DNA from 3 places in the Erwinia sp. genome. Region 3 is predicted to be linked to each of the others. Evidence: predicted binding sites of a transcription regulator. Region 3 holds the regulator's gene; each other region holds the start of a gene.

The links. The regulator Fur, encoded in region 3, represses iron uptake genes when iron is present. The targets are predictions, from matches to a motif close to ATAATAATGAGAACNACTATCAA.
Region 1: the regulator Fur is predicted to act here: its motif matches at 3,174-3,196, upstream of fhuA (ferrichrome porin FhuA).
Region 2: the regulator Fur is predicted to act here: its motif matches at 1,162-1,184, upstream of RTK32_RS15785 (isochorismate synthase).

Annotation. Positions count from the first base shown of each region.
Region 1 covers NZ_DALZCD010000049.1:7,508-13,994, forward strand. The annotation lists gene hrpB (ATP-dependent helicase HrpB) at 1-331, shown strand, start outside; gene mrcB (bifunctional glycosyl transferase/transpeptidase) at 418-2,949, shown strand; gene fhuA (ferrichrome porin FhuA) at 3,258-5,396, shown strand; gene fhuC (Fe3+-hydroxamate ABC transporter ATP-binding protein FhuC) at 5,442-6,236, shown strand; gene fhuD (Fe(3+)-hydroxamate ABC transporter substrate-binding protein FhuD) at 6,247-6,487, shown strand, end outside.
Region 2 covers NZ_DALZCD010000209.1:701-7,187, reverse strand. The annotation lists gene RTK32_RS15785 (isochorismate synthase) at 1-1,132, opposite strand, end outside; gene entS (enterobactin transporter EntS) at 1,356-2,609, opposite strand; gene RTK32_RS15775 (enterobactin synthase subunit F) at 2,606-6,487, opposite strand, start outside.
Region 3 covers NZ_DALZCD010000180.1:1,565-8,051, forward strand. The annotation lists gene pgm (phosphoglucomutase (alpha-D-glucose-1,6-bisphosphate-dependent)) at 1-342, opposite strand, end outside; gene seqA (replication initiation negative regulator SeqA) at 367-924, opposite strand; gene ybfF (esterase) at 1,161-1,925, shown strand; gene ybfE (LexA regulated protein) at 2,071-2,352, shown strand; gene fldA (flavodoxin FldA) at 2,493-3,023, shown strand; gene fur (ferric iron uptake transcriptional regulator) at 3,372-3,815, shown strand; gene RTK32_RS14500 (beta-N-acetylhexosaminidase) at 3,877-6,487, opposite strand, start outside.

The DNA of each region.
Region 1 (6,487 bases), on a different contig from region 3:
ACCAACTCATTACACTGTGCCCACCGGAAGCCGGCTGCCGATCCGCTACGATGAAGAGAAGCCGCCCGCGCTGGCGGTGCGGCTGCAGGAGATGTTCGGTGAGGCACAAAATCCCAGCGTGGCGGAAGGGCGCGTTCCGCTGGTGCTGGAGCTGCTTTCGCCTGCGCAAAGGCCGCTGCAGATCACCCGCGATCTGGCGGGCTTCTGGCAGGGAGCCTGGCGTGAGGTGCAAAAAGAGATGAAAGGGCGCTATCCCAAACATCTCTGGCCCGACGATCCGGCTACCGCGCTGCCGACGCGGCGCACCAAAAAGTATTCCGCGCCTTCCTGAGCGCCTTTCAGAAGGTTCCCGTTCCACAGCAATTCAGGTAAGTGCATAGTCGGCCCGCCGACTGTGGCTCTGGAGAAAAGAAACGAATGTCAGACGATCGCGAACCTATTGGGCGTAAAGGTAAACAGCCCAACCCCCCGCGTAAAACAGCGGGCCGGGGTCGCCGCAGGGAAGTAGATAATGTTGATTTTCAGGACGATAACCATAATAACGAGGAGAGAGTACCCGTGCCACGTAAAGGAAAAGGACGGCCGCCGCGTAAAAGAGGCTGGCTGAGCTTAATGATTAAGCTGCTGCTGATCTTTATTGTACTGATGGCGGTATATGGGGTGTACCTCGATTCGCAGATCCGCAGCCGCATTGACGGCAAAGTCTGGCAGCTGCCCGCCACGGTTTATGGCCGTATGGTCAGCCTTGAGCCGGGTATGGCTTACGATAAAAAAGAGATGATCGCTCTGCTTGAAGGCACGCAATACCGTGAGGTGACGCGCATGACGCGGCCTGGCGAGTTTACCGTCCAGGGCAACAGCATTGAAATGATCCGCCGCCCGTTTGACTTCCCGGACAGCAAAGAAGGGCAGATCCGGGCGCGGCTGAGCTTTGATAACGACTCGCTGACCGAAATCAAAAACCTCGACAGCGGCCGCGATTTTGGCTTCTTCCGTCTCGATCCGCGCCTGATCACTATGCTGCAATCGCCCAACGGCGAGCAGCGCCTGTTCGTGCCGCGCGCAGGCTTCCCGGATCTGCTGGTCGATACGCTGGTGGCAACTGAAGATCGTCATTTCTATCAGCACGACGGCATTAGCTTCTATTCTATTGGCCGCGCCTTCCTGGCGAATATCACGGCAGGAAAAGCGGTGCAGGGCGGCAGTACGCTGACCCAGCAGCTGGTGAAAAACCTCTTTCTGACCAATAAACGTTCGCTGTGGCGCAAGGCTAACGAAGCCTATATGGCGCTGATTATGGACGCGCGTTACAGCAAGGACCGTATCCTTGAGCTTTACCTGAATGAGGTTTACCTCGGCCAGGCGGGCAACGATCAGATCCGTGGCTTCCCGCTGGCGAGCCTCTACTACTTTGGTCGTCCGGTGGACGAGCTGAGTCTGGATCAGCAGGCGCTGCTGGTGGGCATGGTGAAAGGAGCCTCGCTCTATAACCCATGGCGCAATCCGAAGCTGTCGCTGGAACGCCGTAACCTGGTGCTGCGTCTGCTGCAGCAGCAGAAAGTGATCGATCAGGAGCTGTACGACATGCTCAGCGCACGTCCGCTTGGCGTACAGCCGAAGGGCGGCGTGATTACGCCACAGCCTGCGTTTATGCAGATGGTGCGCAACGAGCTGCAGGCGAAGCTGGGCGATAAGGTGAAAGATCTTTCCGGCGTGAAAATCTTCACCACGCTGGATTCTGTCTCGCAGGACGCGGCGGAAAAAGCGGTGGAAGAAGGCATCCCGGTGCTGCGTAAACAGCGCAACCTGAAGGATTTGGAAACCGCGATGGTGATCGTCGATCGCTTCAGCGGTGAAGTTCGCGCCATGGTTGGCGGGGCCGATCCTCAGTTTGCTGGTTACAACCGTGCGCTGCAGGCGCGCCGTTCGATTGGTTCTCTGGCTAAGCCGGCTACCTATCTGACCGCGCTGAGCCAGCCGGATACCTACCGCCTGAATACCTGGATCGCCGATAACCCTATCGCGTTGAAGCAGCCAAACGGTCAGGTCTGGAAGCCGCAGAATGACGATCGTCGCTTCAGTGGACAGGTAATGCTGGTCGATGCGCTGGCGCACTCCATGAACGTGCCAACGGTCAATCTGGGTATGACGCTGGGCCTGCCGCAGGTGGTGGATACCTGGACCAAACTCGGCGTGCAGAAAGATCAGCTGCAGCCGGTGCCCGCGATGCTGCTGGGTGCGCTGAACCTGACGCCGGTAGAAGTGGCTCAGGCGTTCCAGACTATCGCCAGCGGCGGGGATCGCGCTCAGCTTTCCGCGCTGCGTTCGGTTATTGCTGAAGACGGCACCGTGCTTTATCAGAGCTTCCCGCAGGCGGAACGCACCGTGCCGGCACAGGCGGCCTACCTGACGCTCTACGCGATGCAGCAGGTGGCACAAGAGGGCACGGCCCGTGCGTTAGGTTCACGCTATCCTAAAGCGCATCTGGCCGCGAAAACAGGCACGACCAACAACCAAATTGATAGCTGGTTTGCGGGCGTGGATGGCAAAGAAGTGGCCATCACCTGGATTGGTCGCGACAATAACCAGACCACCAAACTCTACGGTGCCAGCGGCGCAATGCAGATCTACCGTCGCTATCTGGATAATCAGGCACCGATGCCGCTGATGCCGACGCCGCCGGAAGATATTGCGCCAATGAATGTCGATTCGGCCGGGAACTTTGTCTGTGGCACCGGCAGCAGCAGCTGGCGGACATTGCCGGTCTGGACCACGGACGCCGATGCGCTTTGCCAACAGCAGCAGCAGATGCAACAGCAGCAAATGCAGCAGCAGCAACAGCAAATGCAGCAACAGCAGCAACAGCAGCAACCCGCGCAACAGCCGCAAAACGAGCAGAAGGATGCAGACGGCGTGGCGGGCTGGATCAAAGATATGTTCGGTAAATAACAGAAAACTGATTAACAGCCGGTTCTTAATGAACCGGCTTTTTTTTGCCTTTTGGCCGGTCAGGCACAGCGATAAAGGCATAAAAAGCGGCTTTTCAATGCCACCAGGTTTTAATGGCTGCTTTTTTCCTGCTTTACGCGAGGTTGGCTTCCGGTCGGTTGGCGTCAAAAGTGGCCGATTTTTTCTTGCGAAGGCGGCGTTAATTCGCCTATTATCCCGTCGTTATAATAATAATTCTCGTTTACATTCTACTTTTCATCAGAGAACGTTAAATGGCTCTTTTATCTTTTAAATCATCCGCTTTGCCGATGAGCCGACTGGCCTGCCTGATTGCCGTCGCGCTGTCTTCTTCTGCTTTCGCCACCAGCGAACAAACTCTTACCGTTAGCGCCAGTGCTGATACTACCAGCGAAAGCGCGTGGGGGCCGGCGCCAACCATTGCCGCCAAACGCAGCGCCACCGGCACCAAAACCGATACGCCAATTGAAAAAAATCCACAGTCCGTTTCGGTGGTGACCCGTGATGAAATCGAGATGCGCAACGTCAACACGGTGAAGGAAGCCTTTAATTATTCGCCTGGTGTCATGACCGGCAACCGCGGCAGCTCGCAGGTTATCGACGCGCTGGCCATCCGCGGCTTCAGCGAAACCAACACCAATCAGTATCTGGATGGCCTGAAGCTGCAGGGCGACAACTACTCAGAGTTCGCTATCGATCCTTATTTTCTGGAACGCGCGGAACTGCTGCGCGGCCCGGTATCCGTGCTTTACGGCAAGAGCAACCCGGGTGGCGTGGTCGCGCTGGTCAGCAAACGCCCGACCACGGAAACGCTGCGTGAAGTCCAGTTCCAGATGGGGACGGACAACCAGTTCTCCACCGGCTTTGATTTTGGCGGCGCGCTGGATGACAGCGGCGTTTATTCTTACCGCTTAACCGGCCTGGCACGCAGCCAGGACGCACAGCAGACCATGCAGAAAGAGAAGCGCTATACCCTGGCGCCTTCCTTTAGCTGGCAGCCCGATGCCAACACCAACTTCACGCTATTAACCTATTTCCAGAACGAACCAGAAACGGGTTACTACGGCTGGTTGCCGCGTCAGGGTACCGTAGTGCCGATCGTGGATGCTAATGGTCAGCAGCACAAGCTCGCCACCGATTTTGATGAAGGCGAGGCGAGCAACAAGATCTCCCGCAACACCAAAATGGTGGGCTATAACTTCTCGCACAGCTTCAATGATACCTGGACCGTGCGTCAAAACCTGCGCTATGCCGATCTCCGTACCGACTATCGCAGCATTTACGGTAACGGTTTCGACAGCGACAATAACATCACTCGCGGCTATGCCGTGTCTGAAGAAGAGCTGAACCAGTTTGCCGTAGATAACCAGGCCCAGGCGAAATTTGCCACGGGCGCGCTGGCTCACACCCTGCTGCTGGGCGTCGACTATCAGCGTACCCGCAATGATATCAATGCCGGATTTGGTCTCGCTTCGCCGCTGAGCGCGGTGGATCCACAGTATGGCAACGACAGCACCACCATCACTTCCCCGTATCACTATCTGAACAAGCAGGAGCAGACCGGTCTGTACGCGCAGGATCAGATGGAGTGGGATCGTTGGGTGATGACGCTGGGCACGCGCTACGACTATGCCATGACCTCGGCATTCAATCGCGACGGTAATACACTGTCGAAAAACCACGACCAGGCCTTTACCTGGCGCGGCGGTCTGAACTATGTCTTTGATAATGGCGTGGCGCCTTATTTCAGCTACAGCGAATCCTTTATTCCTACCCCCGGCACCACTAAAGAGGGCGCACTGTTCGATCCGTCACGGGCTAAACAGTACGAAGCTGGCGTGAAATACGTGCCGAAAGATCGCCCGATCGTGATTACCGGTGCCCTCTATCAACTGACCAAAACCAAAAACCTGACGGCCGACCCTGACCAGAACGTGTATAGCGTGCAGGGCGGCGAAATCCGCTCGCGCGGCGTAGAGCTGGAGGCGAAGGCGGCAGTCAATGCTAACGTTAATGTTACCGCTTCCTACACCTATACCGATGCGGAATATACGCACGATACCTTGCTCAAAGGCAAAACGCCGGTAAACGTGCCGAAAAACATGGCGTCGCTGTGGGCTGATTATACCTTCCACGAAACGGCGCTTTCTGGCCTCACCGTGGGAAGCGGCGTGCGCTATGTCGGCGAGAGTAAAAGCTTATACAGCACCGGTACCAACGCGAACCAGAACTTCAATGTAGCGGCCTATACCACCGTGGATGCCGTCGTGAAATACGATCTGGGGCGTTTCGGCCTGCCAGGCTCGTCGGTTGGCGTCAACGTCAACAACCTCTTCGATCGGGATTATGTCGCCAGCTGCTATCGCGACTACGCCTGCTACTGGGGCGCCGAACGTCAAATCGTCGGTACCGCCACCTTCCGTTTCTAACTCAACCGGGCGCGGTTTGCCGCGCCCGTCAGGCAGAAGATTGTTATGCATTCTCCGCACGTAACCGACAGCACCTTCTCGCTGCATCAAGCCTCGTTTGCCGTTCCGGGCCGTATCCTGCTCCAGCCGCTGTCGCTGACCTTTCCTGCCGGACAAGTCTGCGGCCTGATTGGGCATAACGGATCCGGTAAATCCACGCTGTTAAAATTGCTGGGGCGTCATCATACGGTTACCCACGGCGAAGTGCGGCTGAACGGTAAAGCGCTGGCGCAGTGGCCCGCTAAACCGTTCGCCCGTGAAGTGGCTTATCTGCCGCAGCAGCTGCCGGCCGCCGAAGGCATGACGGTACGGGAACTGGTTTCGATGGGGCGCTATCCCTGGCACGGTGCGCTGGGCCGCTTTGGCAGCGAAGATCGCGATCGCGTTGACGAAGCCATTGCACTGGTAGGCCTGAAACCTTTCGCCTCGCGTCTGGTAGACAGCCTCTCCGGCGGCGAACGCCAGCGTGCCTGGCTTGCCATGCTGGTGGCGCAGAACAGCCGCTGCCTGCTGTTGGATGAACCGACTTCCGCGCTGGATATTGCCCATCAGGTAGAGGTGCTGGCGCTTATCCAGCGGCTCAGCCGTGAGCGAGGCCTGACCGTGATCGCCGTCCTGCACGATATCAATATGGCCGCCCGTTACTGTGACCATCTGGTTGCATTGCGCAGTGGCGGGATGATTGCTCAGGGCGATGCCGGAGCGATTATGCAGCCGGACGTGCTGCAGGCGATTTACGGTATTCCTATGGGCATCCTGCCGCATCCCGAGGGCCGCACGCCGGTAAGCTTTGTTTATTAAGGGAATTTCTATGCCGGATATCTATCGCCGCCGCCTGTTGATGGCCATGGCGCTTGCGCCTTTGCTGCCGGCCTTCGACACCCGTGCCGCATCAAACGTTGACGCCACGCGCATCGTTTCGCTGGAGTGGCTACCGACAGAACTGCTGCTGGCCCTGGGCGTCGCCCCCATGGGCGTGGCCGAAATGTATAACTATCAGCTGTGGGTCGGTGAGCCAAAACTGCCCGCCTCGACGGTGGATCTTGGCCTGC
Region 2 (6,487 bases), on a different contig from region 3:
GCTTGACGCCGGTTTCGTGCCATTCCGACGCTGGAGACGAGGCCGGGACAATGCCCGCACCGGCGAACAGGCGAATGTTTTTTCCGGCCAGCGTGCCGCAGCGGATGGTCACCACCCATTCGCCGTTGCCTTCGTCGTCGCACCAGCCAACGATGCCGCCGAACAGCCCGCGCTCAAACGGCTCCAGCTTTTCAATCCACTCGCGCGCGGTGACATGCGGATAGCCGCTCAGCGCAGGCGTGGGATGAAGCAGGCAGGCCAGCGACAGCGCCGTTTCTTCTGCCGAAGCGGCCATGCCTTCAATCGCCGTCGCCAGATGCCACAGGGTAGAGGTTGTCACCAGCTCTGGTTTGTCCGGCACGGCCAGATAGCGGCTGCGCGTTTTCAGCACGTCATACATGGCGCGGGTGACCAGGCGATGTTCATAGCGATCTTTTTGCGAATACATGAGCTGCTCGCCCACCGCCAGATCGCGCGTTTTGTCGCTGTGATCGCGTCTCGCAGAGCCTGCCAGCGGCAGCGAAGAGTAGGTTTCACCTGACTTACGCAGCAGTAGCTCGGGGCTGGCGCCCAGCAGCGTACTGCCGTCGGTCAACGGCACGTGGAAGTGATAGCTGCCAGGATTGAGCGCAATCAGACGGTCCATTAACGCCGTGGCCTGCACCGGCTCGGCGGTAGTGATATCGATCAGACGCGAGAGCACGACCTTATCCAGACCGGGCTGAGCGGTCGCTTCCGCCGCTCGTGCGACCATCGCCATAAACTCCGCCTGTTCAGGAATGTTCTGGCGGGCGGTAACGATCGGATCGACGCCGGGAGCCGCCTGCAGCAGGCGCTGATGCGAGAACGTCTCATGGTGTTCAGGAATAAACAGCGCGGAAGGCTGCCGCGTATCAAAGGGGATCGCGCCAACCATTACCGGATGCTGGATCCCTTTTGCCCTGGCCGCCGTAAAAGCGTTGCGCACCTGTTGCTGGAAAACCCCCTGCAAACTGTCGCCGTCGGCGGCCGGGCAGGTGATTTCAGCAAAGCGCCCCCTGGTGATAAAGCTTTTCCACGGCGAGGCGAAGAAAAAACTCTCGGATAAGAGAGAAAGCGATGGGTTAACGGCCCCCGTGCAAGGCATCTCCATAACGGTCTCCTGCTAAAATGATAAAGCGCATAATAATGATTATCATTTGCATTATCAACGCGTAAATTCAGGTAAATTATCGGTAACGTCAAAGCATTTCGCAGTGTAAAACCCGGATAATGCGCACGCCGCGACCCGGCGCAATGTTCGCGTCGTTAAGGAGATTTTTTTAGCAGACCAGCCTGCCGCTAAGGCAGGCTGATGACGTTAAGGGACTGGGACGTTATTCAGTGACGTTTTCCCCTGATGAAGCAGACAAGGGCCGATAGCGTCGTAGAGAAGTAAAAGCAGCAGCAAGCGCCAGGCTGACGATGGCCAGGCCCAGTCCGCTGCTGGCCGCGGCAGCAGCAGGCAGCATCACCGTGGTCATGGCTCCCAGCAGCAGTGCGCCCAGCGAATCCCCCATCACATTTTGTGCCGTCCACAGGCTGTTGATCCGTCCCAGCATGGCCTGCGGCGTCAGCATCTGAATCAGCGTATATTGCAGCAGCGCGCTCAGAGCGCTGAGGTAGCCGAACAGAATCAGACAAAGGATACCCGCTTGCCAGTAAGGCATCAGGCCGCACAGCCCTGCCGCCGCCAGGGCGGCGACGGCCGAGAAAAGCATGACCTGCCCCGGACGCGGATGCCGTGCCAGGTTGCCGCTGGTCAATGCCCCTGTCGCCGCCCCGAGCGGCACGGCCGCATAGAGAAAGCCAAGCTGCTGCGCGCCCATATGCCAGTGAACGGCCAGCGCCGGATAAAGCACGCGTACTGCGGTAGCCATCGTCAACAGTGCGCCCACCAGCGCCACACCGCCGATCAGCCGATGGCCGAGCAGAAAGGTAAAGCCCTCGATCAGGGCGTGTAGCGGCCTCGCATGCGACTGCGGCGGAGGTGGTAACGTCGGCAGGCGCAGCAGCGGGATCAGGGTGAGAAAAGTGCCCCCGGCCGCCAGCGCGAAGTGCCAGAAAACGCCGCCGGAAGCGAGCAGCGCGCCGCCTGCCATCGGCGAAATCACCGCGCCAAGCCTGACCGTCAGCATGGTGATCGCGCCAGCCTGCATCAGGTTCTCTCGGCCCACCAGCGCGGGCGTGGCGGCAAGTAGCGCCGTCACGCCTATGGCGCCAAAAAAACCGTCCCAGATGCCCAGCAGGTAGATCGCCGTCAGGGAAGGTGACGGCATGGCGGCATTAAGGCACAGCCCGATAAACCCCAAACCGCAGGTCGATCGCGCAAACAGGATCAGCCGCCGCCGCTCGTGGCGATCCGCCAGCATGCCGCCCAGCATCAGGCCGGTAAACAGCGCGGCTCCGGTCAGCGTGACCGCCAGGCTTACCTGCCAGGCAGAGCCGGTCAGCTGCTGAATCTGTACCGGTACGCCAACGCCAAGCAGGCCCAGCGCCAGAATAGAGATAAACCGGGCGATAAACACCGCCCGAAAATCGGGATGCGTCTTCAGCAGGCTGAGACTGAGCATAAAAGTCTTTTTCTTCATCGGGTTGCCCGATCCAGCAGGTGATTAAGGCGCGGGCCGATATGGGTAAACGCCTCTGCCGAAATGATATCCACGTGCGCACATTCCACCGGCCAGGTTTGCAGCGAGTCCAGCCACGGCGCCCAGGCGGTTTGCACATCCTGTCCCGGTTTCAGGGTTTTCTGCGCAACAAACAGCGTGGCTGCACCGGCGAAGCGTCGGCTTTTCGCGGTCGCCAGCAGCCTGACTGCATCACCATAATTGCCTTCGATAGCACCAAACAGCGCCTGGCTGGCCGAGGCCGCCAGCGAGTCGCGGAGCGACGCCTGCGCAGCCATAAACGCTTCACGCTCGCGAGCGATTTCCGCCAGCACTTCGGCATCCTGCGGCTGATCCTGCGACCAGTTTTGCGTTTCCGGCGGCCAGGTATCCAGCAGCCCCAGGAAAGCGACTTTTTCGCCCTCTGCCTGCAGGCGCGCCGCGATAGCGTGCGCCAGCGTGCCGCCCAGTGAATAGCCCAGCAGATAATAAGGGCCATGCGGCTGCTGTCCGCGCAGCGTAGCCAGATGCTGCTCGCATACCTCCTCAAGCGTTTCCGCCTGCTGCATCGGCCCGTGCGGGCGCGGCGACTGAATGCCGATCAGCGACCAGCGCACATCCAGGTAACGTTGCAGAATGCTGAACTGCCAGGCGAAACCGGAAGCCGGATGAAAGCAAAATAGCGCTGGCCCGTGCGAACGGCGCAGCGGCAGGATAGTTTCCATGCCCGCGCGACCCGCCTCTTCTTCGCTCTGCTGCGTCAGCTTTTCTGCCAGCGCGCCGACGGTCGAGGCCACCATAACCAGCCCCGGCGTGACCGGCCGGTTAAGACGTCGACGCAGATCGACCGCCAGCCGCATCGCCAGCAGCGAATGGCCGCCGAGGGCAAAAAAGTCATCGTTAACCGAGCGGATCTCACACTCCAGCAGACGAGCAAAAGCTGCGGCGACCTCGGTTTCCACCCTGCCCTCTGGAACACGGCCTGCGGCATGAGCCAGCTGCACCAGCGGCAGCGCCTTGCGATCCAGCTTGCCGTTGGCGCTTAACGGGAAGGCCTCCAGCTGCACCAGTACCACCGGCACCATGTGCGCGGGCAGAAGATCGCTCAGCTGCTCGCGTAGCCCGGTCGTATCCAGTTCGCCAGAGACGGCCACGACGTAGCCAACCAGCTGTCTTTGATCGCCGCCGCTCGCGCTGGCGCTGCCGAGAACGCAGGCGTGGGTGACTGCCTGTGCCACATTATCCAGCGACAGCAGCGCCCGATCGATCTCGCCCAGCTCGATCCTCTGTCCGCGGATCTTCAGTTGATCGTCACTGCGACCCAGATATTCTACTGCGCCGTTCTCAAGCCAGCGTGCCACGTCGCCGGTGCGGTACATTCTTGTGCCGTCACCTTCAGGATCGGCAATAAAGCGGCTGGCGGTCAGGTCGGCTCGCGCCAGATAGCCCTGCGCCAGCTGTACGCCCGTCAGATAGAGATCGCCCGCGACCCCTGGCGGCACCGGCTGCATATTGCTGTCCAGAATGCGCAGGCCGGTGTTCCATACCGGATAGCCAATCGGCACGCTTGCGCCCGTCACGTTTGCCAGCGCTTCGCCGAACGCCGGATACCAGCTGACATCCACTGCGGCTTCGGTCGGCCCATAAAGATTGTGCAGCGGCACCGCCGTTTTATTTTGCCACTGGCGGCAAAGCTCGGTCGGCAATGCTTCTCCACTACAAAATACTTGCCGCAAAGAGGCGCAGTGGGTCACGGCCTGGTCATCGTGCAGCTCAGTAACGAAAGCTGCCAGCATGGACGGGACGAAATGCGTGGTTGTGACACCGTAACGCCGAAACAATGCCTGCAGCGCCTGCGGGTCGCGGTGCGCTTCCGGCGGGGCCATCACCAGCTGTGCGCCGGTCAAAAATGGCCAGAAAAACTCCCAGACCGAGACGTCAAAACTGCACGGCGTTTTTTGCAGCACCACGTCATCGCGGGTCAGCGGATAGTGGTTCTGCATCCACAACAGGCGGTTCACAATGGCCTGTTGGCCGACCATCACCCCTTTTGGCCGCCCGGTAGAACCGGAAGTGTAGATAACATAGGCTGTATGGTGCGGGCGCGATAAATCCTGACAGGCCGGAAGATCGGCTGTGGGTAGCGGGTCGTGATAGCAAAAAGTTTGTAGGTTTTCGAGCTGCGCAAAGCGGTCCGTCTGCGTTTTAGTGGTAATAAGCAGGCGCGGGTTAGCCTCTTCCAGCATCATACACAGCCGATCGGTGGGATAACCGGTATCCAGCGGAAGCCAGGCAGCGCCCAGTTCGACAATAGCCTGCAGGGAAAGCGACAGAAACACCGAGCGAGGTAACGCCACGGCCACGATATCACCCACCTTTACGCCGCGCTTTTGCAGTTCTGCCGCCAGCGCCGTTACCTGCTGACGCATTTCACGGTAGGTGAAGTTATGCCGTTCGTCGGCCAGCGCGGCTCCATCTGGCGTCCGCTGCGCCTGGGCTTTAATCAGGCTGCTCAGCGTGGTTTGCGGCACTTCTACCGCCGTATCATTAATGTGACGCAGCCGTTTTTTCTCCTGCGGATGCAGCAATTCCACCTGCGCACAGCTTATCGTCGGATGATACGCGAACTGGCTAAGCAACAGCGGCAGGCGATCGAGATGCGTGCGCAGCGTTTCCGCCTCATAACGTTCTGCATTAGCCAGGATCTCCAGCGAGACGTTGCCCTGTTCATCCGGGTAAAGCGCGATTTCCAGATCGCGTACCGGGCCGGATGCCAACTGATGAGTCGTGCCTTCGGTACCGGCAAAATCCAGACGGTAGTCGAACATTTTCAGGTTGATGACCGGACCAAATAACGTCTCGCCCGGCCGGCCGGTATCCCGTTGAATTTGTTCTGCATCGTAGCGCTGATGACGACGCACTTTTTTTAGCTGCTGCTGTAGCCTTTCCGCCAGCTGCGGGAGCGTGGCCAGGGGATCGAGCCGTATTGCCACCGGCAGCACGTTAAGCACGGGCCCGGTGGCACTCAGCGCGGCCGATCCCAGGCGACGCATAAAGATAAAGCCAGCACTGTACTCCGCTCGCGCGCTAAGGCGCCCCAGCCATACCGCAACCAATGCCAGCGCCAATTCTGCCGCGCCGAGCTGGCTTTGCGCCTGCAGCTCGTGGAAGTCTTCACGGTTCAGCTGCACATGCTGACGAATAAGATGCGTGGTGGCGCTCTGCCCGTTCAGCGGCAGCGGTGACAGGCTGGCGGGCATGGGCAGCTGGCTAACCTGCTCTTTCCAGAACGCAGCGTCACGCTGGCGAGTGCTCGAGGCGTTGTAGCGATCGTACTCTTCAACGACTTCACTGAAAGAAACGAAAGGCGAAGGTTTTGGCTCGCTGTCAGCCTGCAGAGCGGTGTAGATCTCTGCGATACGCCGGGTGATGGCGGTAAAACTGAAGCCGTCCACCGCCAGGTGATGAAAGCGTTGATACCAGTACCAGCGCTTTTCGCTCAGGCGAAAAAGAAGATGGCAGTAAATCGGACTGCCGCTGCTGATGCGTAAATCCTGACTGAGATCCTGCTGCATACGCGCCAGTGCCGCCGCTACGGGATCGGGATGCTGGCGCAGGTCGATACACTCGGGCAAGGTAAAATCAGCGGCAGTATCCACCCACTGCATCGGTACGCCGTCGCGTTCGGTAAAGCGCATGCGCAGCGTATCCGCCTCATTCATTCCGCGCACCACGGCCTGACATAGCAGCGGCTCGTTCAGCTCGCCATTCAGCTCCACATAGTGCGCCACGCTCCAGGCGTTGACCTGCGGCGAAAGCTGCTCCGCCATCCAAATGCCGGACTGCGCCGCCACCAGCGG
Region 3 (6,487 bases):
GTCCTGCTGTACAATCACGTCCACGCCGTTCGCCGCCAGCACTTCCAGTACGGAAATGATCGCCGGTTCGGACAGCGCATGGGTATCTTTGCCTACGTAGCAAGGGCCGGTAACGCCGTTCTTTTTGCGCTCTTCCGCAATCGCCTGCGCGATAGCCAGAATATGCATCTCGTTAAAGCTCTGTCGACCTGCGCTACCGCGATGGCCGGACGTGCCGAATTTCACCGCGTGTTCCGCGTTGCCGATTTCCGGCTGCAGGACGTAATACTGCGCAGTCAATTGTGCAACGTCAATCAAATCGCTCTGCTGTGCTGGCTGCCCGGCACGGGGGTGACTGGCCATTGGCGCTTCTCCCTGACGCTGTGTTTAGAGTGTGCCGCAAACCTTGTCCGACAGCTCCGTAGGGAACTGCATGGACGACATGATATGTTCAATCATGCTGCGTTTACGGCCTGTGTTGGTGTTGGTGATCACCCAATACGGCGTGCCGGGAATATGTTGCGGCTTGGTATGGGTGCCGTTCTGTACCAGGGTTTGCTGATTACCTGCAAAGTAGACGCGTGTGCGGCCATGTAATGACTCGGTGGCCGCGGCAAATGCTTTGGGATCCAGATTGTATAAAGTCGACAGGATTAGCATAAAGCGATTTACCGCTTTCTTCTGCTCCGCATATTCATCCGACAGCAGCAGCTCGCGAACGGCGCGAACGCGTTCCTGCGGGCGAGACGTCTCTTTCACCCCATTTTCCTGTACGCTGGCGACAGGCGCGGGCGCAGCCACAGCCGCAACAGGCGCTTTCGGTGCCGTCTGGCCAGCGGAAAATTTCAGCATGCGACGTAAAATGTCGGAGGCGCTTTCACCAATATGCTGAGTGTGGCTGGCGATATAACGGTAGAGCTCTTCGTCGACTTCAATAGTTTTCATCTTGATCCAGTACGATTATTGCTGATAAGAGCCGGTTAGCAACCTGTTTTACAGAGGCGCGAAAAGACCAGCCCTAACACGAGGATTATAAAGTTAAATCCTGCCGGGTTATAGCGCCAGCCCCGATTGCGGACAAAAGTCAGAATATGCCGTAAAAAGATCGGGTTGGTCGCGGCGGCAGAAAATCGCTGTTTTATGATAACCTAACCCCTCGTTTCCTCTGTAAGAAGTTTGCCATGAAATTGAATTTCCGCCTGCAATCTGAACAAACAGCCGTTTCTGACGTGCCCGTCGTGCTTATTCACGGCCTTTTTGGCAACCTGGACAACCTTGGCGTGCTGGCGCGCGATCTGAAAAAGGATCGCCGCGTTATTCAGTTGGACGTACGAAATCATGGGCTTTCGCCGCGGTCAGATGAAATAAGCTACGCCGCTATGGCGCAAGACGTGTTGGAAACGCTGGACGATCTCAGTGTCGGGCAGGTTGATATTATAGGCCATTCCATGGGCGGGAAGATCGCCATGACGCTGGCTTCCCTCGCGCCGACACGCGTCAGGCAGCTGGTGGTTATCGATATCGCGCCGGTAGCCTATCGGGAACGCCATCACGACGTTATTTTTGCCGCGCTGGCCGCCGTCAGCGAAGCAGGCATTACCCAACGGCACGATGCTGCGGCACTGATGCGACAGACAGTGGATGAAGAAGGTGTGATTCAATTCCTGCTGAAATCTTTTCAGGCGGGCGAATGGCGTTTTAATGTGTCTGCGCTCTGGCAGAATTACGATCGGATTATCGGTTGGGAAACGCTTCCTGCCTGGCCCCACCCCACGCTTTTTATTCGGGGTGAACATTCGCCCTATTTGCAGGAAGCGTATCGTGACGAGCTGCTGGCCCAGTTCCCTGCCGCTCGCGCCCATGTGATTACCGGTGCCGGTCACTGGGCGCATGCCGAGAAACCTGATGCCGTTTTGCGCGCCATCCGCCGCTTTTTTGCCCTGTGAAAACAAATGTTTTAGTAAAAGGTTAAATAATTGTCGTCGCGACTTTCGCCAGGGTATGATGGCGCGCTAAAATTTGTCGACGGCACCGGCCGCAAACGCTAACGGCTCAATCCATCAGAACTCCAGCCTTCAGTATCACGATTCTATGGCAAAAGAAAACACGGACCGCACCACGATCGATCTGTTCGCAGACGAGCGTCGTCCGGGACGACCCAAAACTAATCCACTGGCACGTGATGAGCAGTTGCGCATTAACAAACGCAACCAGCTTAAGCGTGATAAAGTGCGCGGGCTGAAGCGCGTAGAACTGAAAATGAACAGTGACGCGGTTGACGCCCTGAACCAGCTCGCCGAGCAGCGTAATATGAGCCGCAGCGAGCTGATAGAAGAGATGGTCATGGCGCAGTTAGCCAGGCCTGAGCGCTAAACCACGTGCAACGGTAAAGCACAAAGCGACAAATGCAGGCGGATTAGCCGTTTATCCCCCTGTAGCTGTCTGCTATTATTGCCTTAACATTTTCAGGCTAGCCGCCGCATATCATTAAGTTTCAAGAGGTTATTAAACTCATGGCAATCGTAGGCATTTTCTTTGGCAGCGATACGGGCAATACGGAAAACATTGCAAAAATGATCCAGAAGCAGCTCGGTAACGAGGTGGCTGAAGTTCATGATATCGCTAAAAGCAGCAAAGAAGACCTTGAAGCCTTTGATATTTTGCTGCTGGGCATCCCGACCTGGTACTACGGCGAAGCGCAGTGTGACTGGGATGATTTCTTCCCTACCCTGGAAGAGATCGACTTCAACGGCAAGCTGGTTGCGCTGTTCGGCTGTGGCGATCAGGAAGACTACTCAGAATATTTCTGTGACGCGATGGGTACTATCCGCGACATTATTGAACCTAACGGCGCGGTCATCGTGGGTCACTGGCCGACCGAAGGCTATGATTTTGAAGCGTCGAAAGGCCTGGCGGATGATAACCACTTCCTGGGCCTGGCCATCGACGAAGATCGTCAGCCAGAACTGACCAACGAACGTGTGGAAAAATGGGTCAGGCAGATCTCGGATGAACTGCAGCTTCAGGATATTCTCGAAGCCTGATAACGTTGGCCTGGTGGGCAATCCCCCACCGGGCCAACGCTTTTTCCTATAGAAGTAATAGATACATATTTGTAACTTTTACCGTCAAAACGGTACAATAGCCTTGCTCCGCCTCCGCTTCTGCGGCGCCGTCAATCAGGCAGAGCGAACTGACAACCCAGCGTATATGGGTGCTTGCTTTTCCGGACGTAACGACTTCTTATCCTTACATCCCCTGATGGTTTTGCATCTCCGCTGTGGTTTCTTCAAGGCATCGGTTCTATAATGAGACGCTCAGCTTTTGCGTCGACCGATGCTCACGGCTTTTCAGCCACTTAGTGACCAGCAAAGTAACAGGACAATATCCGCATGACTGACAATAATACCGCATTAAAGAAGGCCGGCCTGAAAGTCACGCTTCCTCGACTGAAAATTCTGGAAGTGCTTCAGGAACCCGCGTGCCATCATGTCAGTGCGGAAGACTTGTATAAACGCCTGATCGACATGGGCGAAGAGATTGGCCTGGCAACCGTTTACCGCGTGCTGAACCAGTTTGACGATGCAGGGATCGTTACCCGCCATAATTTCGAAGGCGGCAAATCCGTTTTTGAACTTACCCAGCAGCAGCATCACGATCATCTGATCTGTCTGGACTGCGGTAAGGTAATCGAATTTAGCGACGAGTCTATTGAGTCCCGCCAGCGTGATATCGCTACCAAACACGGTATCAAGCTCAGCAACCACAGCCTCTATCTTTACGGCCACTGTGCTACCGGCGACTGTCGTGAAGATGAGACGCTGCACGATAAGTAACGCGTTGCAGTAAAAAAACCGGTGATCGCTCACCGGTTTTTTTTTGCCTGTCGTGTGGTTATTATAGGGTTTCTACACGACTGAAACGCTTGCCGTCGCTGCTGACGGCGCGAATGAATACCTTGCCGGAAACCGTTGGGCGAGCGTCATCGCGGTAGCGTTGCCAGCTGTTGCCACCGTCAAGCGAGTACTCAATAGTCACGCCCGGCAGAGCGATATTGGCCTGCAGCTTGCCTGCGGTAATTTTCGCGCCCGGCTGCGGCAAGCGATAGTGGATGCCGGCTTTATCCATTTTTGCCAGCTCGCGCTGTCCCAGCAGATTGGCATAGCGCTGCCAGTCCTTGTTGAGCGCTACGCGATCAACGTGCTGTGTTTCGCCACCTTTGTATTCGCGTCCGGCCTGATAAGCCTGCTCCCAGCCTGCTCGATGCCAGCCACGCTCCGCAACGGCCAGGACTCGAGGGAAAATCATCCCTTCCATCTGCTCATCGGTCCGTACAGTTTCGCTCCAGAGCTGAGCGGAAATACCGTAGGCTCCCGGCCATGGCTTGTCGGATTTAGCGTCGAAGAAATTGCCGTCACGATCCACCGATGTCTCCGCATTCTGTGGCAGATTATCCGGCGCAAAGCTGAACATTTTGCGCTCGTCGTTGAAGCGGGTCCCCCAGTAATAGCCCCTTTCCAATGGATTGACCTCGTACGGGAAATCCATATAGAGATAATCCGGATTGGAAACGATCACCTCATAGCCTTTGTTGGCCCAGTCATTAATGCTGTCAAAGCCGCCCCAGAAAAGCGTGTCCCAGAAATTGACGCCGATGCGTTTGGTGGCAAAGTCCCGGGCGCCTTTCGCTTTTTTCAGGCCATCCTGCCATGCCTGCATCCTTTCAATACCGTGCGCGTTCACCCGCTCGCTGACCTTTTTGCCAAAATAGCTGGGCAGGTGATCCATATCGACAACCTTGCCTGATTTTACCAGCGCCTGACAAACCTGCGATTTCGCCCAGGGCTTGTCCTGCCTGCTCAGGTCGACACGGCCCTTGCCTGCTTCAGGATTAGCTGCATCGGTATAGCCTGGCCCCAGGTAAATATTTTTTGCCTCGTCGCCGCCAAAGTGCCAGGTGATCAACGGCACGCCAGCAGCCTGATGCATCGCCTGGATTTCGCTAATGACCTTATCCACAAAGCGCATGGACGAATCCAGGCAGGGGTTCAGGTAGCTGGTGCGGTCGTAAAACTGTACGGATGTTGTGTTTGAGGTATCGGTCGGATCGACCAGGCGATACTCGTTTGCCTCTGCCGTTTTCCCTTCCTTCATTAACCGCTTATAGCGGGCTTCCAGAGAAATAACCGCTGCTCTGGCGTGAGCAGGCATATCGATTTCCGGGATAACCTCAATGGCGCGTGCTTTGGCATAACGCAGGATATCAATGTAATCATCGCGGGTCAGATAGCCGTTACCCGGCGCGTCGGCGAAGGGCCCGGATCCCAGCTGCGGCAACAAACAGCGCTGCTCCGTCAAATCGTGGCAGCGTTTAGAGCCGATTTCGGTCAGCTCCGGCAGGCCGGGGATTTCAATACGCCAGCCTTCATCATCACTCAGGTGAAAATGGAATTTATTGAGCTTAACGGCCGCCATCTGATCCAGCAGGCGCAGCACCGCCTCTTTGCTGTGGAAATTGCGCCCGATATCGAGAAAAATACCGCGGTAGGCCATACGTGGCGCATCGGTGACGTCCAGCGTAGCGATTTTCTGTTCGCCACTGGCCGGCAACAGCGACAGGACAGACATCATGCCATAATAGACGCCCGCTTCGTCAAACCCTTCTATCCGTGCCTGCTGGTCGCGAATGCTTAGCCTGTAGGCGCCGGACACCGCCTCGTTGCCTTTGAAAGCATCGGGAGCCAGCGTGCTTTTAATCACGTATCCCTGCGCGTTTTCCACCACGCCCAGCAAAGCGAAACGCTCTCTTACCGCTTCCGCCGACTCGACGCTAAGTCCTTTCAACTCAAACTGTACGCCCCGACTTAAGTCCGCATTTTGCGAATGCAGCGTAATATGCAGTGGCGTCGGCAGAATCTGTCCGCGTAATGCTTCGGCCGCAAGCTGGACGGTATCACTGTTTTTTTCGAAGCGGCTGGCAGGCGTCATCAGTACGTTGCGATCGTCCGCCGTTCGCTTCCAGTGGGTATCCATTGGCGAGACAAACGTGGTCAGATTTTCCGTATTCGTGCTGGCGATAATTTCAGGCCGGGCGTTTTCAGAGGTGACATACCAGCGTGGCATCACGTCCGTGATAAAAAGCTGCCAGTATTCGTTAACGAGGGGAATTTGCACCGATTCACCGGCGGCAAACCCCTTAAATTTTTCGGTCGGCTCCAGCCGCGTCAGATCGCCCACCACGTGCACCATGCGGAACTGGTCATTATCCACCCGCAGCGTCTGGCGGATATTGGACAGCCAAATGACCCAGTCTTTGCTGGTAACGGCTTCGCCGGGGTTAGTTAAGGTAATCGTTGCCCGATTACAGGAAGCCCAGTCCGCGCCTGACGCCGCACAATCAATGCCGTGCAGCGCGGCATGGTTATCGTTAACGGTATACTTAACGCCAAACTGGCTGATTTGATTGACGACGTGCTGATCGGCTATCGCGCTACCGCTGGCCATCGCC